3 regions of the Methylotuvimicrobium sp. KM1 genome follow, and region 1 is predicted to be linked to each of the others. Evidence: riboswitches for the same ligand, from Rfam matches in the RefSeq annotation. Region 1 holds a riboswitch; each other region holds the start of a gene.
What was found. Region 1 has a riboswitch for cyclic di-GMP ahead of ACINK7_RS15285 (hypothetical protein). Riboswitches for the same ligand answer to the same signal wherever they lie in the genome.
Positions count from the first base shown of each region.

Region 2: linked by a shared signal. The riboswitch ahead of ACINK7_RS15940 (hypothetical protein) and the one ahead of ACINK7_RS15285 (hypothetical protein) in region 1 are both predicted to bind cyclic di-GMP.
Region 3: linked by a shared signal. The riboswitch ahead of ACINK7_RS20705 (S8 family serine peptidase) and the one ahead of ACINK7_RS15285 (hypothetical protein) in region 1 are both predicted to bind cyclic di-GMP.

Region 1 is NZ_CP173170.1:3,566,494-3,574,068, reverse strand. It holds gene pgaA (poly-beta-1,6 N-acetyl-D-glucosamine export porin PgaA) at 1-2,121, opposite strand, end outside; gene ACINK7_RS15295 (hypothetical protein) at 2,299-3,426, opposite strand; gene ACINK7_RS15290 (hypothetical protein) at 4,011-4,484, opposite strand; cyclic di-GMP riboswitch class I at 5,173-5,258, shown strand; gene ACINK7_RS15285 (hypothetical protein) at 5,325-6,134, shown strand; gene ACINK7_RS15280 (hypothetical protein) at 6,210-7,575, shown strand, end outside.
Region 2 is NZ_CP173170.1:3,711,095-3,718,669, forward strand. It holds gene ACINK7_RS15925 (MarR family winged helix-turn-helix transcriptional regulator) at 1-209, opposite strand, end outside; gene ACINK7_RS15930 (DUF2024 family protein) at 409-672, shown strand; partial or broken gene ACINK7_RS15935 (cytochrome-c peroxidase) at 1,301-2,911, opposite strand; gene ACINK7_RS15940 (hypothetical protein) at 3,686-4,552, opposite strand; cyclic di-GMP riboswitch class I at 4,752-4,826, opposite strand; gene ACINK7_RS15945 (hypothetical protein) at 5,929-6,078, shown strand; gene ACINK7_RS15950 (VPLPA-CTERM sorting domain-containing protein) at 6,116-6,988, shown strand; gene ACINK7_RS15955 (hypothetical protein) at 7,535-7,575, opposite strand, start outside.
Region 3 is NZ_CP173170.1:4,750,150-4,757,724, forward strand. It holds gene ACINK7_RS20695 (tetratricopeptide repeat protein) at 1-1,588, opposite strand, end outside; gene ACINK7_RS20700 (PEP-CTERM sorting domain-containing protein) at 2,232-2,951, shown strand; gene ACINK7_RS20705 (S8 family serine peptidase) at 3,872-5,698, opposite strand; cyclic di-GMP riboswitch class I at 5,783-5,868, opposite strand; gene ACINK7_RS20710 (bile acid:sodium symporter family protein) at 6,497-7,429, shown strand.

The sequences.
Region 1 (7,575 bases):
GCTATACCAACGTTCGTAATAGGCACCGTCGACACCGTACCGATTATTGCCGTCGCTGAAATGATAATAGTTTGCCGCCAAGTCCATCTGCCGCGACTCATGAAAGCGGTAAGTCAGTCTCGCTTGCGCCGATTTTGCCGTAGTTACGACTTTCTCATCGGCAAGTGCGGTCAACGCGCGTAAAGAGATTCGATTGTTGAGACTGTCCAAATAGGTGGAAATACGCCAATGATCGTCAAAATCGTAAGCTAAACCGAGTCCGACGCCGACCGCATTCTTTGCGAAATTATCGTAATGGACTTCGCCGGTGGCTAAAACATTAGTTCCGGCGAATTCCAGACCCAATCCATGCGTATTCAAATATCCGCGGCCTTCGGGTTGCGGAAATAAACCCATTTTCCAGGCGTTATGGATATAGACTCGATAATGATGCGCAATCGGACTGGAATATAAATAAGATTCGAGACTCATGTCTTCCGTGCCGATGTTAGGGTTGCCGACATCGTTGGTTTGGTTATCGCTAACTCCGCCGCCGGTGAACATTTTGAATTCCCAGCCGTTATGTATATTCCATAATCGCGCCTGCCGTTGTACCCCGGTATCGTCCGGGAAGGTGTCGTAAAGTTCTTGTACGCTTTGTTCTTCCGCCGGGTAGTTTCTTAATTCATGCAAAACCTTGGTTTGCACGACTCGCAATCCTAAGTGATCCGGCGATCGTTCCAGTGCCGGTTCAATTAGCCGCAGTGCTTTACGCGGCCAACCTCGAAAGTAATAAATGTCGGCTAATTTTGCTTCTATATCGGGATTATAGAGCGCGCGCCGGTACAAATCTTCCATTCGGCTTTGGCCTTGATAGAGTTTATCCGCGTAAGCCCTCATTAGGGCGGCTGTCATCTCGGGATAAATTTTGTCGGGATTATCCCGAACACGGGAATGACCGAGCTCGTCTTTAAATTCGAGGATTTCCGGTTGTTCTTCATTGAGCCGGTCCGCTAGCTCAATGGCCTGATTAAATTGTTCCGATTCCAGATAAGCATAGATCAACGAGGCTCGGGCATTGCGATTAGTTGGCGAATCTTCAATGATCGAAAGATAAAGGTCGCGGGCCCGTTTAGGCTGCCTGGTATAAAGATAAGCATCGGCAGCGGCGATTCGACTATAGGAAGGAATTTCAATACCTTGTTCCTTGAGTCGTTCGAATAATGCGATAACCTCCGGCATTTTGTTGCGGTTGCGCAAAGCGACCATCAAATCGAAATTGGCTCTGTCGAGCCAAATTTGCGGTTCGGACAATTCAAGCCCTGCGATCGATTCGATATTGGCTTCTACGGCTGAAATAGCCTTATCCATTTGTTGATAACGGTTGGGCTCGCCACTTGGAATACCGGCACTTTTTCTAATCAGCGCGGCTGCATAATCCCAGCGGAAGCCGGCCCACTCTTCGTCGGAAAAAGCGTCTTTATAGTGTCGGGCCGTCGTTAGTGCGTCTTCGTATTGACCGCTTGCTTGCAGAGCGAATGCCAGATTTCTTTGTATATCCGCTCGATCCGGTTGAATGGCCAATATTTTTCGATAGAGATTAGCGGCATTCGAAAATTTATTCCGGGTTTCATGGATCTGAGCTAAAAAGATCAAAATATCGAGTCGTTCGGGAAAAGCTTCGGAAAGCTCGGTTAAATAACTAATGGCCCGCTCATGATCGCCGCTTTGTTTCAACGTTAACCCAAGACCGAGCTTGGACTCAAAGCGGTCGGGAAATTTTTCGAGGACTGAACGATAAAGCATTTCCGACTGTTTGAAGTCGCCTGAATTTCTGGCTGAGCTTGCAACGGACTCGATGACATAGATTGGGGCGGCATCTAAATCGATGGAACGGCTAAGCTCGATGACTTTTTCGTATTGGTCGGTCCACGACAAAATTTGAACATAATCGTAAAGATAGCGGAGCGTTCTCGGATGTTCGGTTCGTAGAATTTGAAGTTGCTCCAATGCCTGTTGAGTCCGGCCGCTACGAGCGGCATCGAGTGCATCGCGATAAATCCTTTCTTCATTATGGACTTGTCCTAAAACACTTGAGGAAAAAAGGCTAATTATAGCCGTCAAAATCAAACCGGAATTCATGAATGTTTAGCGTTGGGATTAGGTTGAAACGGTAGTGTAAAGTAGAGCGGAGCCTGTATAAGGATAACTGGAGCCTATACAAGCATAGTCAAGACAAGTTGAATTATAGGAAGTTAATTTACGAACCAACTATGGATGGGGCTGTTGTAAATTAAAAAGGACGCATTGCCGAGACAGTCAATCGGCCGAGGCAACGAATGAAATTTCCGGCAAGCAAATCGAACATTCGACTTTGATCAGTCTTCCTGTGTGTCGATTGCGCAAAGGCCGGGACATACCGTCGGTACGGTTCATTGCATCGAACAGCGTCGCTTCCATTTTGATGACGTCGTGTTCGTGGTCGAATAAATAAAGCGTGGGTTTCATTCCGCCGCTTTCGATGAAGCGGTCGGTGTCGTGTAGCATGATTTTGGCATGCAACAGCTCGTGTAAAAGTGCGTCCGCGGGAGAAATATGGCAAGCCGGGTGGTTTTTGCAATCGCGATGCAGCCATAGCCTTGCGCCGATGCGCGGATCGAAAAATATCGTTGCCGACGTTACGGTCAGTTGGTTGCCATGGGCTTGTGTTTGCCAAGTATATTTTCGATAACGAAGTTTTAACTCTTTATCTTCCAGTAATTTTAATAGACCGATGGCTTCAGGATAGCTTGCATAATACCGGGCCATCTTATCGAGATCGGCGCGAATAGTCGGCGGGTCACCGGGTTCGCGAATGTATGCTTGCTGCAGTAAACGGCTGATTCGAACATGAGCATGCGGATCCGGCTTAACGTTTAAATGTGCGTCATGGACGGATTGAATGGGCATGGTTTTGGGCGGAGCAGAGCGGACCAAACGAACGATCGAGTGGTTTCCTTTTTGGATTCTAACCGTATTCAATCGATTTGACGGTTTGATAAGTTGCGAAGTGATTTCAGCAGTCACCTGCCGGCCGGCGACCTGTTCGGCTCGCGTATCGGTTGTCGCGATGAGAATGCCGAGACACAAAGCGAGAATAACCGCCGATTGTTGCCGCCGATCGGCATAAAGCGTTGCCGAACTTAATGTTCTGGCATCCTCCTTCAGAAAAATATCATGACGCCGCGTAATCTCGATTAGAGCTTGATAGGCTTTAGGATTTTTTAAACTAAGTTGGTTGGCGCAGACTAAGGACCGCTGCCCGTCAATTAGGCAAGGATGTAAATAATTGCAATCGGCGAAGCGTATAGCCCAATCTCTAAGCTTATCGACTAATAATTCATCATCTTGGGGCTGACCGTCGATTGGGCTAAGAAAAATGCGGTTAATGGCCGATAGAGCATCCATGGAATTCTCGAAGAATCTAAAAGTTACTGTTAGTTTAGTTCCAAATAGTAGTTATCCTAAATAGAGCAGTTGATGTGTGTTGTAGACCGTTCGTGCTGAGCCAAGTCGAAGCATGAAGGGTCTACAACACTTACACCAGCTTGGTGAAGCCTCAAACTACCCTTCACCTTTCGACAGGGATCTCCTGAGCGTAGCCGAAGGGCTCAGGGCGAACGGTAGTTTGAGACTCTTAACCACTCTTTTAAGGGTTATAGCTTTGTGCAAAGCGATCGTAAGTATGGATGATCAATCGATTACGAATTTATGTTTTAGATATGGCTATTTTCGCTTTAGTAGTTAATTGCTGTTTCCCGTTTTTTAAACTCAAAATATTTTTGAAATTGTTGGTGTTCATAGGCTATTAAGCCTAGGTGTAGGGTGCGCATCGCGCACCTGGGTCGGACTCTTGTCGGTTCGGCACCGTGGAAAGGTGCGCGATGCGCACCCTACGGCGCTATTAGCTTAGTTCCAAATAGTAGTTAGCGCAAAACGATCGGAAGCTTTCATAAACCCATGAGCGACGAATTCATGATTTAGGTATGGCTTCAATTCGATGATTGGGTTTGCGTGTCGGAACTATCCTGAAACGACGGCGATTGATATTTCTCAAGTAAATATTGCTTCAGCCAGGTTTCGGTATCGACATCGGATTGAGGACTATCGTCGATTTTTTGCAAGCGTTGTTTTAATAAGTGTTGCGGCGTCAAGAGCAACTCAATATCGGACATTGCGACAAACTTATCCGGGTGAACATTGTTGCCGTTTAGGATGTTGAAGAGCTGATGTTTTTTTAAAGATAAGCTGCCAATTAATTCCTCGCGAATGTCCAGCATTAGGGGTAGCAAATCGCTGCCGCTAAAGTCGTCTTCATGCAGGCACTTAAAGCGCTTTAGCATGTAGTTGATCGCAAAACGGTAAATATCTGACTCCCGTACATAAAACCGCGAAGCGGTGGCTTGAACCGCGTTACGAATACTATTCTCGATACGCAGTGAAATGATGTGTTTCAGTTCGCTCAATTTCTTATACCTAATTCAAAAATATTTCGGATTGACTAACGGAACGGCTTGAAAACGGCAAGTTATACTTCGCGCGGTCATGTTTGCGGCTTTTATGGCAATGCTATTTTGTTCGAGAGCAAGGCGCGAAAACAGGCGTTAAGCTAAGCTATGTAACTGTTTTCGCAACGCCGCTATCGGACAAAAGAGCGCGTCAGAAAACCGTAAATGTGACCGCGCGAAGTATATGTATTGTTATCCTAGAAAGAGCAGTTGGCATGTGTTGTAGACCGTTCGTGCCGAGCCAAGTCGAAGCATGAAGGGTCTACAACACCTTCACCGGCTTGGTGAAGTCTCAAATGATCTTTTTAGGGTTATGGGTTTTTGGATATATGGATATGCGTATCAAGCCGAACCTTTTAAACATAAACGAAAAATATGACAGAAATGCGACAATTCAAAACAGTCGGCGTATTAAAGGTGTTAGTTGTTTAAAACGTAATACGTTTCACGAAAATTTAACGAACCTGTAAAACTTTTGAACTAATGACTATGAAAAAATATGCGCAAGTTGAAACTTTGCGGATGCGGAGTGGATCCGGCGAGGGGGAGTGGGGCCGGCGAAGGCAATCATAACATGGGCGGTACTGATTGCCAGCGATTTAACAAGGAATAGGCAGTTTCCGGTTTTAGCCGGATATGCCGGGTGTGAAGATGTTGCCAAACCCGCCGCGAGGCGGGGACGGAAAGCTGCGGGTCTCTTATCAAGTATCAAGAGATAGCCGGGCCGCGACCATTTACTAGGAATGGCCATGTACCCCGGTTTGGTTTTTGTTAACAGACTTTACGAGGATAGTTATTATGAATTTATTAGGTAAATCTCTAGCGGTCGCGGCAATGGCGATGGTTGCGACAGGTGCTCAAGCGAGGATCGCCGGGGTTAAATTAACCGGTTTTGAAAACGATCCACAAGGTTCGGAGCTGTTTCTGAGTGTTTACAATCCGGATGCGCAAATTTCCTATGCACTGGATTTAGGCATACGGCACGCCGATTTTTTGGATAATCCGCAAGCAATGAATCACTCGATCAACAGCGATGCATTCAGCCAGTTTATGGCGGCAACCTCGCCAGGGGATAGAGTAATCTATAACATTGCCTCGGCTCACAATTCATTCGTCGATTTCGATAGCTTGAATTATTTGGGCATTTTAATGACATCCAAAAATGAAATTGCTGTCGACGTTTTCGACCGTTTTTCCAATTCATCAACAAAAATTGATCAACATATCGATCAATTGAATGCAAGATCGGGCGAATTGACCGGCACCAATCAACAAATCGCCGATAAAGCGGGTAATTTGGATTCCTATTCGGCACCAGGGCAAAGCGGTTATTTCCCGACAACTTGGGGTTCCAATATTGCTAATTCTTATTCAGGTAATCTTTCGTCTGAAGCTGGCGAATCGACCGGTTTTTGGTTGTGGGGCTTCGACATGGATCCCGATACGTTCGAGTTGACGCAGAAGGCGGTTTACCTCGGCGATTGGAACTTTTCGATTGAAAATGGCAGCGCTTCATTGAATTTCGCGCCGGTTCCGGTTCCAGCGGCGGTATGGTTTTTCGGCACGGGTCTGATGGGCTTGATCGCTGCTAAACGTCGTAAAGCATAAGAAAGTCGTTCAAACATGCCCGGGTAAAGGTCCGGGAGCATTTATTCACACTCATACCTAACAGAGAGAATGGTCATGAAAAAAAATATCGTAACGGCCGCCTTGGGCGCGGCTTTGATTGCCGGTTTTTCCGGCACGGCTTCGGCGTGGACGCCAAGCGATGTACCCGATTTGCGAATCAACATGTCGGGTGCTACTGCAATGGATAACTCTATCACCTCCCTGTTCACCAGCTTGTGTGATGCGGGTACTTTGCATAGCTACTTCAACGATGGTCCGAATCCGGGGAATCGTTACCGTGCCTTTTTCTGTACCTTGAGTCCGGATAAAGTCGACGGTTTATCGGCTAGCCAAAAAGTGTTGTTTGTCAAACGTTCCGCCGGCGGTTCCGCCCAAGGCGTCAATCCGCTGATCGATCAACAGCGCTTGGAAGCGATGAATATCTTTAACAATAATTGCACATTGTCGCCGACAGATACCGACCCGAACCGCTATTTATGCAGCATCAGCAATCCGGGCGATTTGGAATTGCGTTATTCCGATATCGGTATCTCGGACGTGGACGCCAAGATGTTTAGAGGCGTTAATACTCCGGCCGGTTTCAATCCTGTCAATCCGGAAAGTGCAGAAGATCTGGATAGCGTTTCGGTAGCTGCGTTGATATTCGGCGTTCCGGTCAATAATGCTTTATATGACGCGCTGCAAACCGCGCAAAGAGGCGAAGGCTTATTGCCTAACGATTGTACGATCGGCGAATATGCCCGCGAAGAATGTATCCCAAGTTTGACTAAACAACAAGTTGCGTCGTTGATAAGCGGCACAGTCAAAACATGGGACGATTTTAAAATCGACGGCATTCCGTTGACGCAATATCCGGGCGTTACGCCTTTGCCGGCCACTCGCGGCTCGAAGTTCGTCCGCTATTGCAAACGGGTCAACGGTTCCGGTACCGGTGCGCAACAATATGCGAAATTCCTGCATAACCCATGCGTTTCGGGGGCCTCTGAGCCAATGCAGTCTTCAAATATCTCAAGCGGTCCTATCGTAGTCCAAAACTCGGGTTCCGGCGATGTCGAATTGTGTTTGAACGATTATGAATTGGGCATCAACAACACGGGCGCTAACACAGGCTTTTTTACACCGACCACAAAAGCTTGGGCCTTAGGTACACAAAGTCTAGAAAAAAATGCCGATCAAGCATGGCCGTATAAATTTGTCAGAATCGACAATGTAGCTCCAACATTGGCTAATGCCTTCAACGGTAAATATTTTGATGTAGTCGAGATGACTTACCAATGGTTGAAACCCGGTGTCAACAAATTACCGGCTTGCGAAGGCGAACATTTTGCGACTTGCGGTCCACAACCACCGGTAGGCGATATTAAAGTCATTATCGAACAGATGCGTACGGAAGCAAGCGAACCTTCGGTTGTTGCCAGTA
Region 2 (7,575 bases), 140 kb from region 1:
AATAAAGTCTGTGAAACGGTTCCTTTGGTCATGCCCAAATAATGGGTCAATGCCGCAGGCGTATCACTATATTTATTGCATCGAGACAAATAATCCAAAACTTGAAAATGAACGATCTGAATACCCAGTTCTGTGCATCTTTTGCGTTCTTCGGACCTGATCAAGGCCGCCATGCGCTCAATGACTTTGTATATATCGGCTGTTTCCATGGCAATCGGCTAATTAAGTATTAACTCTCTGTTGACAACTGCAGAGATATTATCATACATTAACACTTGTTTCGATTCGAAACAAATAATGACTTTCTGTCATGCTTTTTTTACATCCAGGAAGGACATTGCTATCCCTCGTATGAGAACTTTAATACCGGCGGATTTTCCGCCGGTTTTTTTAGAGGACTTAATCATTATGCCCATATCCCACGTATACGATACCTATGCTAAGACCGCCAAAGGAAAGATAATGCACTTTGACGTAGTTCTTGATGAAAAAGACCAGGATAAAGCCATGACTTACGCAAAAGAATGGCTTACCGATATTGGCGAACCCGATGCCATTGTCAACCAAACGAATTGCATGTTTTGCCATAGCACCGAAGCACCGCCGGAATTGAGGAAACAAATCGACAAGCAAGGCTACGCAATTTACAAATTGGAAGGATGCCCGGTTTAACTTGAGGACAGCAATCACGACGACTGCTTCTCAAACTCAAGGATATGCAAGGATTATAGCATCAACTGTTTTTAGTAAATAACAACGATATTCCGCTATGAAGGGTATTTACCACTTTACAGAAAGATGAGGATTAGGGGTATTTTGTAGATATTTGAAGACTTGAGAATAACTGATTACATATAAGCTACGGCATTTTGGGGTTCGAATAGGCTTAACCTTATACAAAATGATGATACATATTGTGTTCGGAAATTTGATATGACTATTCCAGGGTAGTCGCTATTTTTGCGAAAGATTTATCCGGACATCCTGCTTGTAAAATCAGCAAAAATTACGCGACTCGCTGCTATTGCCTTCGGCCCCCCGATTCCTCCCAGCGTTCGTACCACTACACCACATCCTCGTAAACTCGATACGGATCCGTAGCACTCTCGCAGATGGCTTGACGCCGGCTCGTAATGCCTTGTATTTATTTTGCCTCCGTCTGCGCTATTCGCACAGATTTCAGCAAAACACTCGGTGCTCCGGCTATCGGTGACTAAAAATGTTCATTTCGCTAGCCCCGTTTCCAAGATTTTCGGCGTAAGACAGTTTCATCGCTCTTTCATGAGATCTTAATTCGCATTTATGGAGCCAAATAATTTTCGAACGGTAATAGCGGCGACATGTTGCCTTCTGCCCCTACCGCTTCGATCAGTAAAAACTCATCTTGCGCTAAATTGGGCGACAAGGTGTGCCCGTCGTTGACTGCGAAATTATCGCCGACATGACCGTGCGGTATTTTTATCTCGGGATGATCGAACGGAGCTTTTTCATACCTAACCCGGTCATCGGTCAATGTTTTTAAGAAAGCAACGAGATCAGCACGATTTTGCTCGGAAAACTGGAGATTCGCGAGTGGAAATACTTTGTCGATTTGTTTGGCGTGATGATGAAAGTTACCTCCACGCGTATAAAATTCGATCACTTCTTCCAAAGCTGCCATGCTGCCGTTATGCATATATGGGCCCGTCAATTCAACATTATGAAGGCTAGGAATTTTAAATGCTCCCTTTACAGCGGCAACCATTTTTACAGTATCCGTTTTACTTAATTCGGCTTGAGCTGCTTCTGGAGATGGTAAATAAGCATGTGCCAACGGAAGAAAACAATCCTCAGTCGATTGCGGTTGCGGTACCACACCATCGAGCGGTGTAAAAAGACTGGTTAGATAAGGGGGAATAGAGTTCATCGCAAGCGGCAATTGAAAGTCACATGCGCGGCTTAATTTAACTACATTATCAACGACTGCTTCTTCGTTTCCGGCCAAATGCTGCATATACTGCAAACTGAACGATAATGGGTGTCCGAATATATCAACACCGCCGACACCGACATCACTATTTTCTTCGGCAACGCCCGTTGAAGCAAATCCACTATCGAAAAATGCTGCAGAAGTGGTAATCAGAATACGATTAACAACATTTTTTGATGCGCTCATATGAAACGCAACGTCTCCGAACACTTCAGGATGCGCTTTATTCAACTCAGCATTCGAATTTATTGCCGCCGCGGTAAAGTTTGGACCTATATGACAGAGATTGCATTCGCTTTCTCTAAACAAATCCAAGCCTCTTCGCTCGGAGGCGGTCAAATCAATAGGTTGTTGATTGCTATCTCTAGCACTTAGATCAAAAGGCGATTCATCCGAAATCAACGTGGATTGATAAAGCTGCAGGGCCAATCCAAAAAACATTGCGAAATTCGCTTCCATCTGATCATAAGGCAATTCACCAGAAGGACCGCCAAATTTGCCTCGCCGAGTATATGACCAATATTTATTGTTAAAAGACTGTTTAATTAAATTCGAATACGTTGTATTCAGCCCATTTTTTAAATTACCGGGTTTACTAAAACTCAGACCACCCAAAACACTGTCGTTCCAATGGACTTTTTGACTTTCTAAAGGCCGACGCGCTAACAATTTCCTTCCGACATCCATCATCGTTCGGTTTCTACAGCCCATTTCCGTATCGCTAAGGGGAGGAACCACTGCCAGTGATGCCAACGAAGAATTGATTAAATGTAACCTTTGTTTGGCAACATTGCGAGTATTGATTTTTACCCAAACACCTGCATCAGGATCACGATCTCCCCATGAACTACTTCCATTGAAAACATTATTTGCGCGTCCATCCCAAAAATTTCGATGATTGAAAACCGAATTAATCACAGTTGGCGTATTGCGGGGTTCGACTCTACGGGTATTGGTTCCATTGACATGAAAAACCGGGTCCGCATCGCGGTCACATGCATCATTTGCATTACCTGTTCGACTGGTATTGATAAATTCGCCACTAAAAGTCCCTGATGACGAAACCACATCGTCAGAATTAAATGATACCGGTGATGCATGACTCAAAGGATTGAATCGGCGATGAAAAGGGAAATCGCGGCGACTAAGAGTATAATTGGGCCCCATTTCATCATTGGATGATGACAGATCGAATGCTTGTTCTTCTAATAGTTTGGACTTAGCCCCCGGATTCAATTGATTTTTGACACGACGATCGGCACCGGCGTGAAAATGGCATGAACCGCAAGCCATTCCATCACTTCCGACATTCGTATCCCAAAACAATGCTTTTCCAAGCGCGATGGCTGCATTTTTGTTAACTACAATTGGCTCGGCACCATCCAGTAAGCCCGGTACTTCAGGCACTTGCAAATGCTTGAGACTAATCGGCATGGGACCTACGCCTGTCGCAGAGACAGAATGGCTTATCATTAAAGCAACCAACCCCAAAACATAAAAATAAACATGACGAAAACTTGTCATCTATCAACTCCGAAGGTTCATTTATTAAAATCCTTCATTATTTTGATTTTAAAAAAATTTAATCTTGACCAGTCATGCTTAAAAAGTAGATTTCTTTAGCAACCTTATATTCAATCCAAGCTCAGTCAATCGCAAACATAGCCAAAGTAAATTGCGCTTCCGTGCGCTTCGATATCTCCTTGAAACTTCTCTTTATGCTTGAGCTTTTCTTCGTGCGCCTCCTATCAAACCGACCAATGCAGTGCCGAACAACCAAACAGCTGCTGGTACCGGAACACTGGATACGGCCATAGTCATCGGCGAACCACCCAATGCACCATCAGCGCCCCCTACATAGATCGCATACCAACCTGCAGCCAGATCATTTAACATCAAACTGGCAGACTCGCCCGCTACAATAGAACCACTCACCAAACCATTGCCGTCATAAGCGCCAATTTGCAACTCCGCGCCCCAGGCTGTTGTCCCGGAAGCGGGACCTGAATTCGCGTACCCCATTGTTTCTAATGCTCCGTTAGCACTGTTGCCGACTGTTTTGTTGTCAACACCATAAGCTGGAGTCGTAATACTGTCATCGGTCATCCAATAGGTTCCGTAAGTTCCAATCGCTCCGACTTGATTGAAAGAATGCGGAACACCTTGTGGACCGCTAGCGATACCAGGCACTTCACCGGTCCCACCTGTCCCACCGTCAAACTCACCATCAGTCCGCCACACCGTAAAGCCCGGCGACATATCACCAGCATTGACTGCTGTAACGGAAACCGTAGTTGTTGCGGATTCTGTCAAATAAAATGTAAACCATTTGTTACCTGCATGAGCCCATGCAGCATTACCCAATGCAGCGTTACTCGCGTAACCATTTACGCTAGTTGTAAAGGCGTTGGTTGCAATAGAGCCGCCTGCACTTGAAATCACATTGCCGCCGACCCAGAACGAATTACCTTGACCAGACCCATTGGGATTGACAGCGCCGGCTGCCATCGCGGCGCCGCTAGTCAATGCCAAAGCCGCTACGACCAATGTAGACTTGAACACAGATTGTACAGATATATTCATTATTTAATTTCCCAAACCACATCACGTTTTTTTTAACCGGGTGTGGTAGATTTAAGTTGTCGTTAAATTTTGGAATTGTCTGATGTTTTTAGGCTGTCCGCCGAAATAAACAACTCCAGTTTAGCGAGCTTGTTTTGCGGGACGGCCGTATCGATAACCCCATTATCGATATGCTTTCCTGCTCTCCCTAAAGCTCCTAGGAGGCAACCCGGCTGTCTGAATCAGACCCGCGGCTTTCCGACCCCGCCTTGCGACGAGTGTGGCAACTTACCATAGCTACAAAAATGCAACTTTTTAAGTTAAGCAAAATACGAGCCACACTGCATATGAAGATAAATTTTCCTAGACTTAAGTCGAAACGAACTTTGATGCGTTTTTATTACTTTGTTTTAGCTAGCTTTTTATTATTTAAAAGCCAGCCGAAACGCTTTAGGTTTACGGTTTGCAGTTGCGGCTTCGATAATCAAACCCCCGATAACCATGTTAAAAACACGTGACTAGACACAAAAGTGCGTGATATCACACACTCTCCTATCGATGTTTCACTTTCCCGATCTTGCTTGCGGCACTGATATTTTTAAAAATGAGGAGAGCGGCTAAATTACTCGGATAATGCGCTTAATAAACCTTTCATTACGCAAATGCGAAGTAATTGATGTAAAGAAGAAAAAACTAACCTGCCTCAGGGTAAACGCATTAAAATAAATGCCATATCAATATGTTATGACTATTCAACCTAAGCTTGCAGAACATTTTATTTGTTAGTTTTTATTTTGTGGCACTAATAACTACTATGAAATTACTAAAAACACTACGCATTATAACCATTTGATTTTATATTCTATTTTAATGCGTTTATCCTGCAGCCCCCCCAGCCCCCTTTTTTGTTCTTTTGTTTTATATTTGGATACCTTACGAGAATAACGCCAGAATTAATCCCTAATCATCAATGCCGTTTCGATTTTGGCTGAAGCCTATCTTTAATCAAGTTGGTTTATGTGTGATATGACACAGTACATTGAGTCATATCACCTATCGACAACCAAGCCTACCCTATCGATCAACCAGTCTCTCGCTAAATTTAAGCAAGGGACTACTTAACCGGAATACCCTCCAAAACGACCTGCGTATAGCTAATATAAATCAATAAGATAGAGCCGCACTATTATAATGACTCGTAAAAAGAATTAATCCTATTTAGAGCAGCCTAAATGGTAAAGATGGCATTTTTTTTGCTTTTTAACTAACGGTAGTTAATTTCGGCAGAGGATACAATCTCGAGCGACTTAAGGTAAGCCTCACATTTATTGAATGTCCCTTAAATACCTATGCATCTTGGTATAAGCCTTTAGACAAATCGTTACCCCGATAATCAAATGAAAGACCTCAAAAAGATGCGTATTTACCCAGAACCACTTGGCAGCCCCTCCCTACAAGGGCCGGAAACAATACAACCAATCTTACTAAAACATACCTTTGCGCATTATGTTTCGACAGCGGCCTATGAAAACGTTACCGAAATTTAAAATGCAAAAATATTTAACTAAACAAGGAGTTCAATCGATGAAAAAAAAACCATTAGCTAAAGCAGTTGCTATGGCCGTTACCAGCGCAGCAATGACTGTTGGCGCCATGCCGAATGCCTCTGCTCATGTTATGTACAACACTTACATAGCCTCATCCGGTACCGATGGATGGACCCGAGTAGACGGTTCCGGAAATTCCGGCGCACAGGTCCCTTGGGTCGGCACAACGGGCGGCGAAAGCCCATTCGGCTATGTCGGTAAACAGGCGATGAACTGGGCGGTAGCCATTCACTCAGCCAATGAAAGCCATGAGGTTTCACAGGCACATGCCCTTTCGGTTTACGGCGCTAACGTTGATATAGATACCGCTGACGGCGCCTGGGGCTCCTGGCCCGTTAACGAGTCTAACCCGGGGTTTACGCAAGGTTGGGCGCATCACACGGATTACGGATTATTGAAATCTCATGTAACCGCCGTGATCACTCTTAGCCCTGAATCGTTAGGCCCTTTGATCAATAACTTCGGAATAAGCGTATTTAAAGGAATGGATGATGGAACGGCCGGCTATAGCCGTCATGCCGCATGGAATATCGGCTATATATCCGGCGCCTATGAAGACCCTGCCAAAGAGAACAACCCTCACGGAACGAACAACGTTATTTATGAAACACATTCCGATTCCGGAGATATCACCTTTACCGCATTAGCTGGGCAAATTTATTCGATCTATTTAGGTGGTAATGTGGTCAATGGACAAAATTTCGGTCCTGTAGAAAATTATCAGTTAACCATTAGCGCATCACCGGTGCCAATTCCCGCAGCAGCCTGGTTACTGGGCAGTGGTTTAATCGGTTTGGTCTCTTTCAGCCGAAAAAGAAACCGTATAAGTCCGGAATCCGCCTGTCATTAATTACTTCCGAAGCGGGTTGGGGTTTATATAGAGGTAATAACGCGTCATTCCTCCAGGGATTCACTCCGGGCTATCCTGCCTGGAGCCCTTCGGGTAAATGCAAATCCGTTCCATACGGATTTGTGGCGGAATCCAGCTGCCATGGACGGCAAGCTTACCTGACTTCCAGTTTCTCACACCCCCGCAGGAAACCACTCCTTAAGCCGAGCCAAGATCGGTATGCATTCTCACGCAGGAGCGCTCGCCGTTATACATAAGTCGTAGATACCGTCTTGCCAGCTTGGCGAATGTGACCTCGATACCCTTTATTGTTGATTAACGTACCCGGCTTCGAAATCGCGACGAAGGCGTCGCTCCCACAAGGGGCCGAATGCTCTGTGGGAGCGATCCCCAGATCGCGATTTCGAAGCCACTGATGTTCAATATCCGCAGATTTATCAAACAACACCGTTCCCAGGTATACGATGACCTCTGTTTAGCAAATGTACCCATATTTGTGTATAACGATGAGCGCAGGAGCGTGGGAACGAGGAAAAGCGATAGATACTAACAATCGGCTTGTTTTCTGAGACCGTTAGCAACTAACC
Region 3 (7,575 bases), 1.2 Mb from region 1:
TACCATTGGCTTGTTGTGCATTAGCAAGATGGAATTGGATATCCAGGGAATTAGGTGCTAGGTCGGCAGCTTTTTGCAATTTAGCCAAGGCGTCTTTCGCTTGGCCATTTTGCAACAATACAATACCATAAGTATCGGCAACAGCCGCAGCCTCAGGCGACAACTTATAGGCTTTTTCCGCTAATTCCAAAGCCTTCGGATTATTCTGGCCGAAATAAATCATTGCCAGGTTATTCAAAATCACGACATTCTCTGGCTTTTCGTTGAGGATGGATTGATAGTGGCTCTCAGCTTTGCCATAGTTTTTTTGACTAAGATAAAGATTGGCGATTTGCAGGTGCGCGTCTAAATTCTTGGGATTTTTATCAATTTCACTGCTAAACATTTGAATGGCTTCGTCGGTCTTGCCTTGCGCAGCAAGTAAGCCGCCAATTTGATTCAACAATCTCGCATTGGGCTTGATTTCATAAGCACGTCGATTATATTCCAACGCCTTATCGAGTTGCTTTTGAGCCAGATAAATATCGGCTTTTAAGATATTACCGACCGCGGACTCGGGGTACTGTTTTTCGATCCGATCAGCCAGCTCCATCGCCAAATCGTTTTTTTCCTCTTTGATCAAATAGATAGCTTTCAAAGTCATGACCTGATGATTATCGGGACTGGCAGCGCTCGCATCTTCGATCAATTTTGCAATGTCCGCTGAAGCATCCGGTCGCGTCATCAAAAGTCGAGCCAGTAATATCCGATGAAAAATGTCTTTTTGATCTTGCGTAATTATTGTCTTTAAAGTTTGGGCGGCGCTATCGAAATCTTTATTGAGTATTTGTGCCCTCGCCAGCATCGAGAGGACAGATTTTTCGTTCGGATAACGATTGACTATTCCTTGCATTAACTCAAGTACTTTTAATGGCTCTTGCTTGAGCTCGTAGAGCTTGATCAGATTATTGACGACCAAAAGCACCTGCTCTTTATTGCTCTGTGCCTGTTTCAACGCGGTCGATAAAATATTTTCAACTTCGACGAGATCATTCTGCCGATAAGCAAGGTTCGCCTTCAAAATATACGGAACAGCCGCTTTCGGATGAGCTGCCAGCGCTGTATCGATATACTCTTGAGCCACTTTTAACTCATTATTTTCAAGCGCAAACAAAGCTAGACCTTGCAGTGCGCTTAGATTGCGGGGATTTAAGTTAAGAGCCTCTTGAAAGCTTACGACTGCGGCTTTTTGATCTTTTTGAAGGGTTTTTATCAGTGCTTGTAAATTATGATACTCGGCTTCATTCGGGAACTGCTTGAGCAGGCCTTTGAGCTTGGCCTGCGCCTCATCGAGTTTTTTTTGTTTGATCAATTCCAATACAAGCTGATGGTTTTGCTCGAGAGTCTGCTGATCTGTTTCAGGCGCCGATTCGAAAAAAGTAATGAAGTCTTCATCATAAGTGGAATCGATTTTTAGTTCGTCCTCTAACGGAGCCCAAAGATCCTGACTTTGTGGATCATATTTTGCTGCTTGGCTGAGTCCACTCATCAGGCCAACAATAATGGCGAAGGCCGCTTTTTTGGGCAATGCTAATACTTTGTACTTCATGGTTTATACCTTAATTTATTCAGGTCTGCGAGGGGTTAACGCAACACTTTGACAAAAATAACGGCGATTACAAAAAATGTACAGCGTTAAGGGTTTCTTAGCTTCGCATTGTATAAAGAAAGCAGATCTCAACTAATCTTTCGTTTACTATCGCGCCGCCTTGAGAAGAGGAAAAAATCCTGAATCAGTGTCAGTAAATTTTACATTGTTTCGAAATGCGTTTTTCACGATCTTTTGCTCAAAGCTCAAATACACCTAGATCATTGTTATTTATATGATTTATTTTATTACTATAAACATACAGCTCATCCAATCCATTACGATCGAGCCAAATGAGAAAATCTTTACCAATCTTAGTATAGGAGCACTTTAGATTGTGAGGTGATTCACATTTTTCGCCAAATACACGACAACCTCTTTGAATCAACAAGATCCCGCTCAAATTAAATCATCCTCCAAATTTTACGCACTAAACCTATTCGTCAGATATTGTCAGAAAAATTTACACTCCTCCCGAAAAATAAGCACTTTGCTTAATATAAACCGAACAACCTAATGAATTATTTAATATTTTTTAAAATGGCATAAATTTAGCTTACAAACATATAAATATTACTAAAGTTTTTCTATAGTGGTGGGCATCATGAAGACAATAGAAACAAAAATTAACAGACCGGCGATAGCGGCATTTGCTTTAGCTGCTGCATTATTTGCTGGCGGCAGTCAGGCTGCAACGTTATGCTCCGCTTATACAGCGCCTGACACTCACCTAGATGGCTTATCGGTCGAGGATGTGACTTTCAAGGGAAACAATGCTAATGATTGCTACGGCTTCATTGACACGAGCGCAGGCCCTGGCGGCAATCCAACAAGCGATACAGTTTGGGCGGATACCGGCTGGACACAGTTTGCGAAAGACGAATCCGGTACAAGCGGTGATATTGAAGGCACGGTACTAGGCATTGAATTCACCTTATCTGCATCAACGTTCGCTAGCAATAGTGGCACTTGGTTACTTGCATGGGAAAAAGTTGATGAGCCTGGATACGATTTAAAGATGGATGTAGTCGCTAATTTAAAAGCAGCTAATGGTTCTGCTTCATATTTGTTTGAAGATTTGACTTTTACATCCAATGGCAATGGCTCTGGAGCATGGGAAATTACTTTTGCCGGTCCAGGACAAGGCGATAACCCAAGCCTTTCTAACATGACTCTTTGGTATCAAAACGCAACCTCAACGCCTCCTAACGGCGGCGGAGGCCCAGGAGGCGGCCAAGTCCCAGAACCCCATCTGATCTTATTGATGGGCATCGGACTAGTGGGTTTTGGCGCCACAAAATTTCGCAAAACGACCAAAGCCTAATAACTTAGAATCACCTTCGAAAAAAAACGCCGGCAATTGCCGGCGTTTTTTTACTTTTTGACTCGTCCATCCACACTATTGATCCTAAATTCGACAGCCTAGCCATGAAGCACCTGAACCATTCAAGAGATTGCCTAAATATTCTTGCTAACCTCTTGGATGAACGAAAGTTCTATACAAACGAATAAGAAGTTATTAAGTTGACGTCTCATTCCTTATGATCTTCATTGTGAAATGCTTTTTTCAGGCTAAAGGTTGACTATTGGATTCGTAATGATTCACACCCCTTATCGTCCCCATGCTGGAGCGGTACTCAGGTATTCCCACGCAGAGCGCTCATCGTTATACATAAGTCAAAAATTACTGTTTTGCAATCTTAGCTAATGAGGCTTCGATACCATTTTTTGTCGCCCAACGTTCCCGACTTCGAAATCGCGATCTGGGGATCGCTCCCACAGAGCATCCGCCCCCCTCTTGTGGGAGCGACGCCTTCGTCGCGATTTCGAAGCCACTGATGTTCAATATCCGCAGATTTATCAAACAGCACCGTCTCCAGGTATACGACGAACTCTGTTTAGCAAGTTTACGGATACTTGTGTATAACGGCGAGCGCAGAGCGTGGGAACGATAATTGCCGGAGGATTGAATAGTTACTTGAATTCAGCTTATAAAAAAACCTCGTAAAAAAGACTATATCCGCATTAATAGATGAAAAGATGAAAAAACTAGCCAATTACGAAACATAAAGATTTTAGAGCACGCACCGCGCACTTTTTCGCAATATTCCGAAGCAGTTAATTACCAAGCCAAAAAGGTACGCGATACGTACCCTACGACTGCATACAGAACTTTATAAAAATCCTGCTAAAAAAAACGCCGACTGACGCCGGCGTTTTTTGGATTGCAGATTTTAGTTTTGCTTATTTGAAAACTGTAACGGTATGTTTGGAGGTTTTATTCGAAGTATCGGTCGCGATCGCTTCGATGATATAGGTACCTCGGCTTTCTCTATTGGTATTCCAATTGTGGGATAAACTACCGCCATCTACTGAACTTACCATCCTGCCGTTAATGAACAACCGGATATTGGCAACCGCAACGTCGTCTTCCGCCGAAACATTTATTTTAACTACTCGTGATACTCGGCTACCGTCGGCTAGATTACTGATTGCTACGGTTGGAGCCGCCATATCTTCAATCACTTCTTCGATAGGCTCATCAACGACTTCTTCAATCGTATTTTTGACCGTTACATTAACATCATTTGAAACCCCGTCATTACCCACCGCATCGATTGCGGTTGCGCTCAAGGTTACGGAGCCATCTGCGACTTGATTGGAATCCCAGCTAAATTGGTAAGGTGCGGTCGTATCGGTACCGACATAGAAACCATTGGCATAGAGCGTCACTTCGCTCACACCGACATTATCGGTGGCATTGACCTCGACTTCAACCAATCCGCTGACGGTATTTCCCCCCGTTGGCGAGAAAATATTGACTGAAGGCGCCTCGTTATCGACAGTGACATTCACCATGCTTTGCGCCATTTCAACCGCTACGGCGGCATTGATGCGGCCGTGACCATAGTATGGGTGGATATCGCCAGCGATTTTATCGGCCGAGGATTTCAAGATTTGCTCGACTTCATCGGGCGTTAGTGTTGGATTCGCGCCCTGAATCAGGGCAACCACGCCTGCAGCCACTGGTGACGAAAACGATGTGCCGTTCCAACTTCCATAGCCGCCGCCGCGCGTAGTGGTTTGAATCGATGCGCCCGGCGCCGCAACATCGATGAACTCGCCATAATTCGACCAAGAAGCCTTGGCATCGGAGCTAGTCGTAGCCGAAACGCTGATCATATGAACATTATCTTTAAATCCAGGATCGACGCCGTCGTTACCGGCCGCAACAACAACCAGGCCACCTTTGCTGCGCATGTATTGTGCGGCATTGGTTACCGCAGAACTGTTGGAAACGCCGTAACTGATGTTCGCGACGTCAGCACCTTGATCGGCCGCCCAGTTCAAGCCACGAGCAATATCGCTCCAATAAGCCCAACCATCACTACTGTTGGTAATGCGCACCGGCAATATTTGCGCATTCCAAGCGACGCCGGCAACGCCGTTAGCGTTATCGGTTGTGGCAGCTGCCGTACCCGCTACCGCCGTGCCGTGTCCATGTACATCAGAACTGTTGGTGCTGCCGTCGACCGCATTCCAACCGGGCAGCATTTTGCTGGATAAGTCAGAGTGCGCGCTATCGACACCGGTATCCAAAATAGCAATCACGGTGTTGTCAGCTTTTGTTGAGCTCCAAGAGGTTGGTGCTTGAATTTTGGGCAAATGCCATTGGTTGCCGTAACGCGGATCGTTGGGCGTCGTCAAGCTGAGTTCGACCGCCATATCGAGCTCTGCGAATTCGACATGAGGATTTTTGGATAATGCTCGAATAACGGCTTGCTCGGCTTGTGGTGGTACAGAGATAACATGCACTCCGATGTTACCGATTATCTCTTTTTTTTGGCCTTTATTGCGTTTCAGAATTTTGTCGAATTCTCTGTCCGATAATCCGGCTTTCGGTTTGACCAAAATTTGGCCTTCTTTCCAAGGCTTGTCGGGGGCTGCGTAGGTTGGTCCGGCTGTACCGCCCAACACACCGGCAAGCAATACCGCCGCTACGGCTTTGGAAAGCTGAGTTGAATTAAATGTGTTTTGATTTTTTTGACTTCTTCGGCTGTTAGAGCTCATGACCCCACTCCTTATTTAAAATAAAGGTCCGAAGGAGTTCCTTGAAGCTGAATATAAATTGGCGTAATGTTTGCGCTATGCCAATTTAGCAATCCCACTGTCATAGGAATAACTCCGTTAGACTGGAAACTTTGCGTCGCCACCTTTCGATGGTTTTGCCCTTTTATGATTTTCGATTGACTGGAGCGTCTAAAAGCCCTTTGAAAGCTTTTTTCGTTCCGGTTGAGTTACAGTGTATAAATTTCAGAAAAAATTGATGTGATTTGCTTGGCAAAAAATTATTTAGAAAAATCATCTTGTTATTGTTAATATCGGTTCAGTGAATTAGTAAGCACTTTTGCGTTGCCCATTTCGACCTCCCCCACAAAAACTTTTTGAGTTTTAGCCATTCGTTCATCTTTAATTAGGCGCAATGGCCGACAGTGCATAGATCAAATCGCCTAAGAAAGAAATTTCTTTTAGGCGAGTTTTTGTCAGCAAAAGATTACACAAGAAGTCTTATTTTGACCTTAACTCAGATAAGCGCTTGGCCTAAATTCAATAGTTCTCTCTATCGCAATTTAGATTTAGGCATGAGGGATTGGTGATCATAGGTTATAAAGCGCCAGGCGTAGGGTGCGCATCGCGCACCTGGGCCGGGAAATCTTGTCGGCTTGGAACCGTGGAAAGGTGCGTGATGCGCACCCTACGGTGCTAAATTCAATAGTTCTCTCTATAGACAAACTCAGGGTTGAGCAACAGCAAATACGCCCATTTGAAGTATACTTGTCGCCTATCATTTATTCGGTTTAAAACGACGTGCTTCGCTTACTTAATTTGCTCGCCAATCTTTTTCCTTTTTGGGTCATCACCTGTAGCGGTTTAGCATTATTTTTTCCTGCTTGGTTTACTTGGTTCAGCGGTCCGATGATCGTTTGGGGCTTGGCTATTATCATGATCGGCATGGGTATTACGCTTAGCTTCGAGGATTTTCGACGGGTAACGCGCACGACTCGACCGGTTTTAATCGGCGTCGTTGCTCAATTTGCCGTGATGCCTCTTTTGGGATGGGCCATAGCTTATGGATTTTCGCTCAATCCGCAATTGGCGGTCGGCCTGATACTGGTGGCATGCTGCCCCGGCGGTACCGCATCAAACGTGGTTAGCTACATTGCTCATGCCGATGTCGCGCTATCGGTATTGATGACGATGTGCTCCACATTCGCCGCCGTTGTCATGACGCCGCTATTGACTCACTGGCTAGCCGGTGCCTATGTTCCGGTGGATGCTTGGAGCTTATTTTTCAATACTCTACAAGTGGTGATTCTGCCGGTTTTGTCGGGTATGTTGCTAAATCGTTATACGCCGCGCCTGGTTCAGGCTGTAACACCTGTCGCACCGCTCGTTTCAGTGATGGTCATCGCATTGATTTGCGCAAGCATCATTGGCGCGAATGCAGGCACGATAAAGGATTCGGCTTTACCTTTGTTGAGCGCGGTTGCCTTATTGCATCTAGGCGGATTTACAATCGGCTATGCAATGGCTCGCTTGATGAAGCTTGAAGAAAACGCATCCCGCACAATTTCAATTGAGGTGGGCATGCAAAACTCCGGCTTAGGCGCGGTACTTGCTCAATCCAGCTTTGCACAAATGGCCCTTGCACCGATTCCCTCTGCCATTTCGGCGAGTTTTCATTCGATCATCGGCAGTGTACTGGCAGCCTGGTGGCGTATACGAAAGACTAAAAGATAGACGGGAATAATGCCGAATGAATTATTTGCTTTTTGCTGCTCGGCAATTGCCGAGCAGCATCCCCCATAAGCGCTAACTTAGTGCCTATAATATGGTGTATTTGTGGCTTTATTCGTCATATCGGCTGGATTGCCGATATTCAGGTT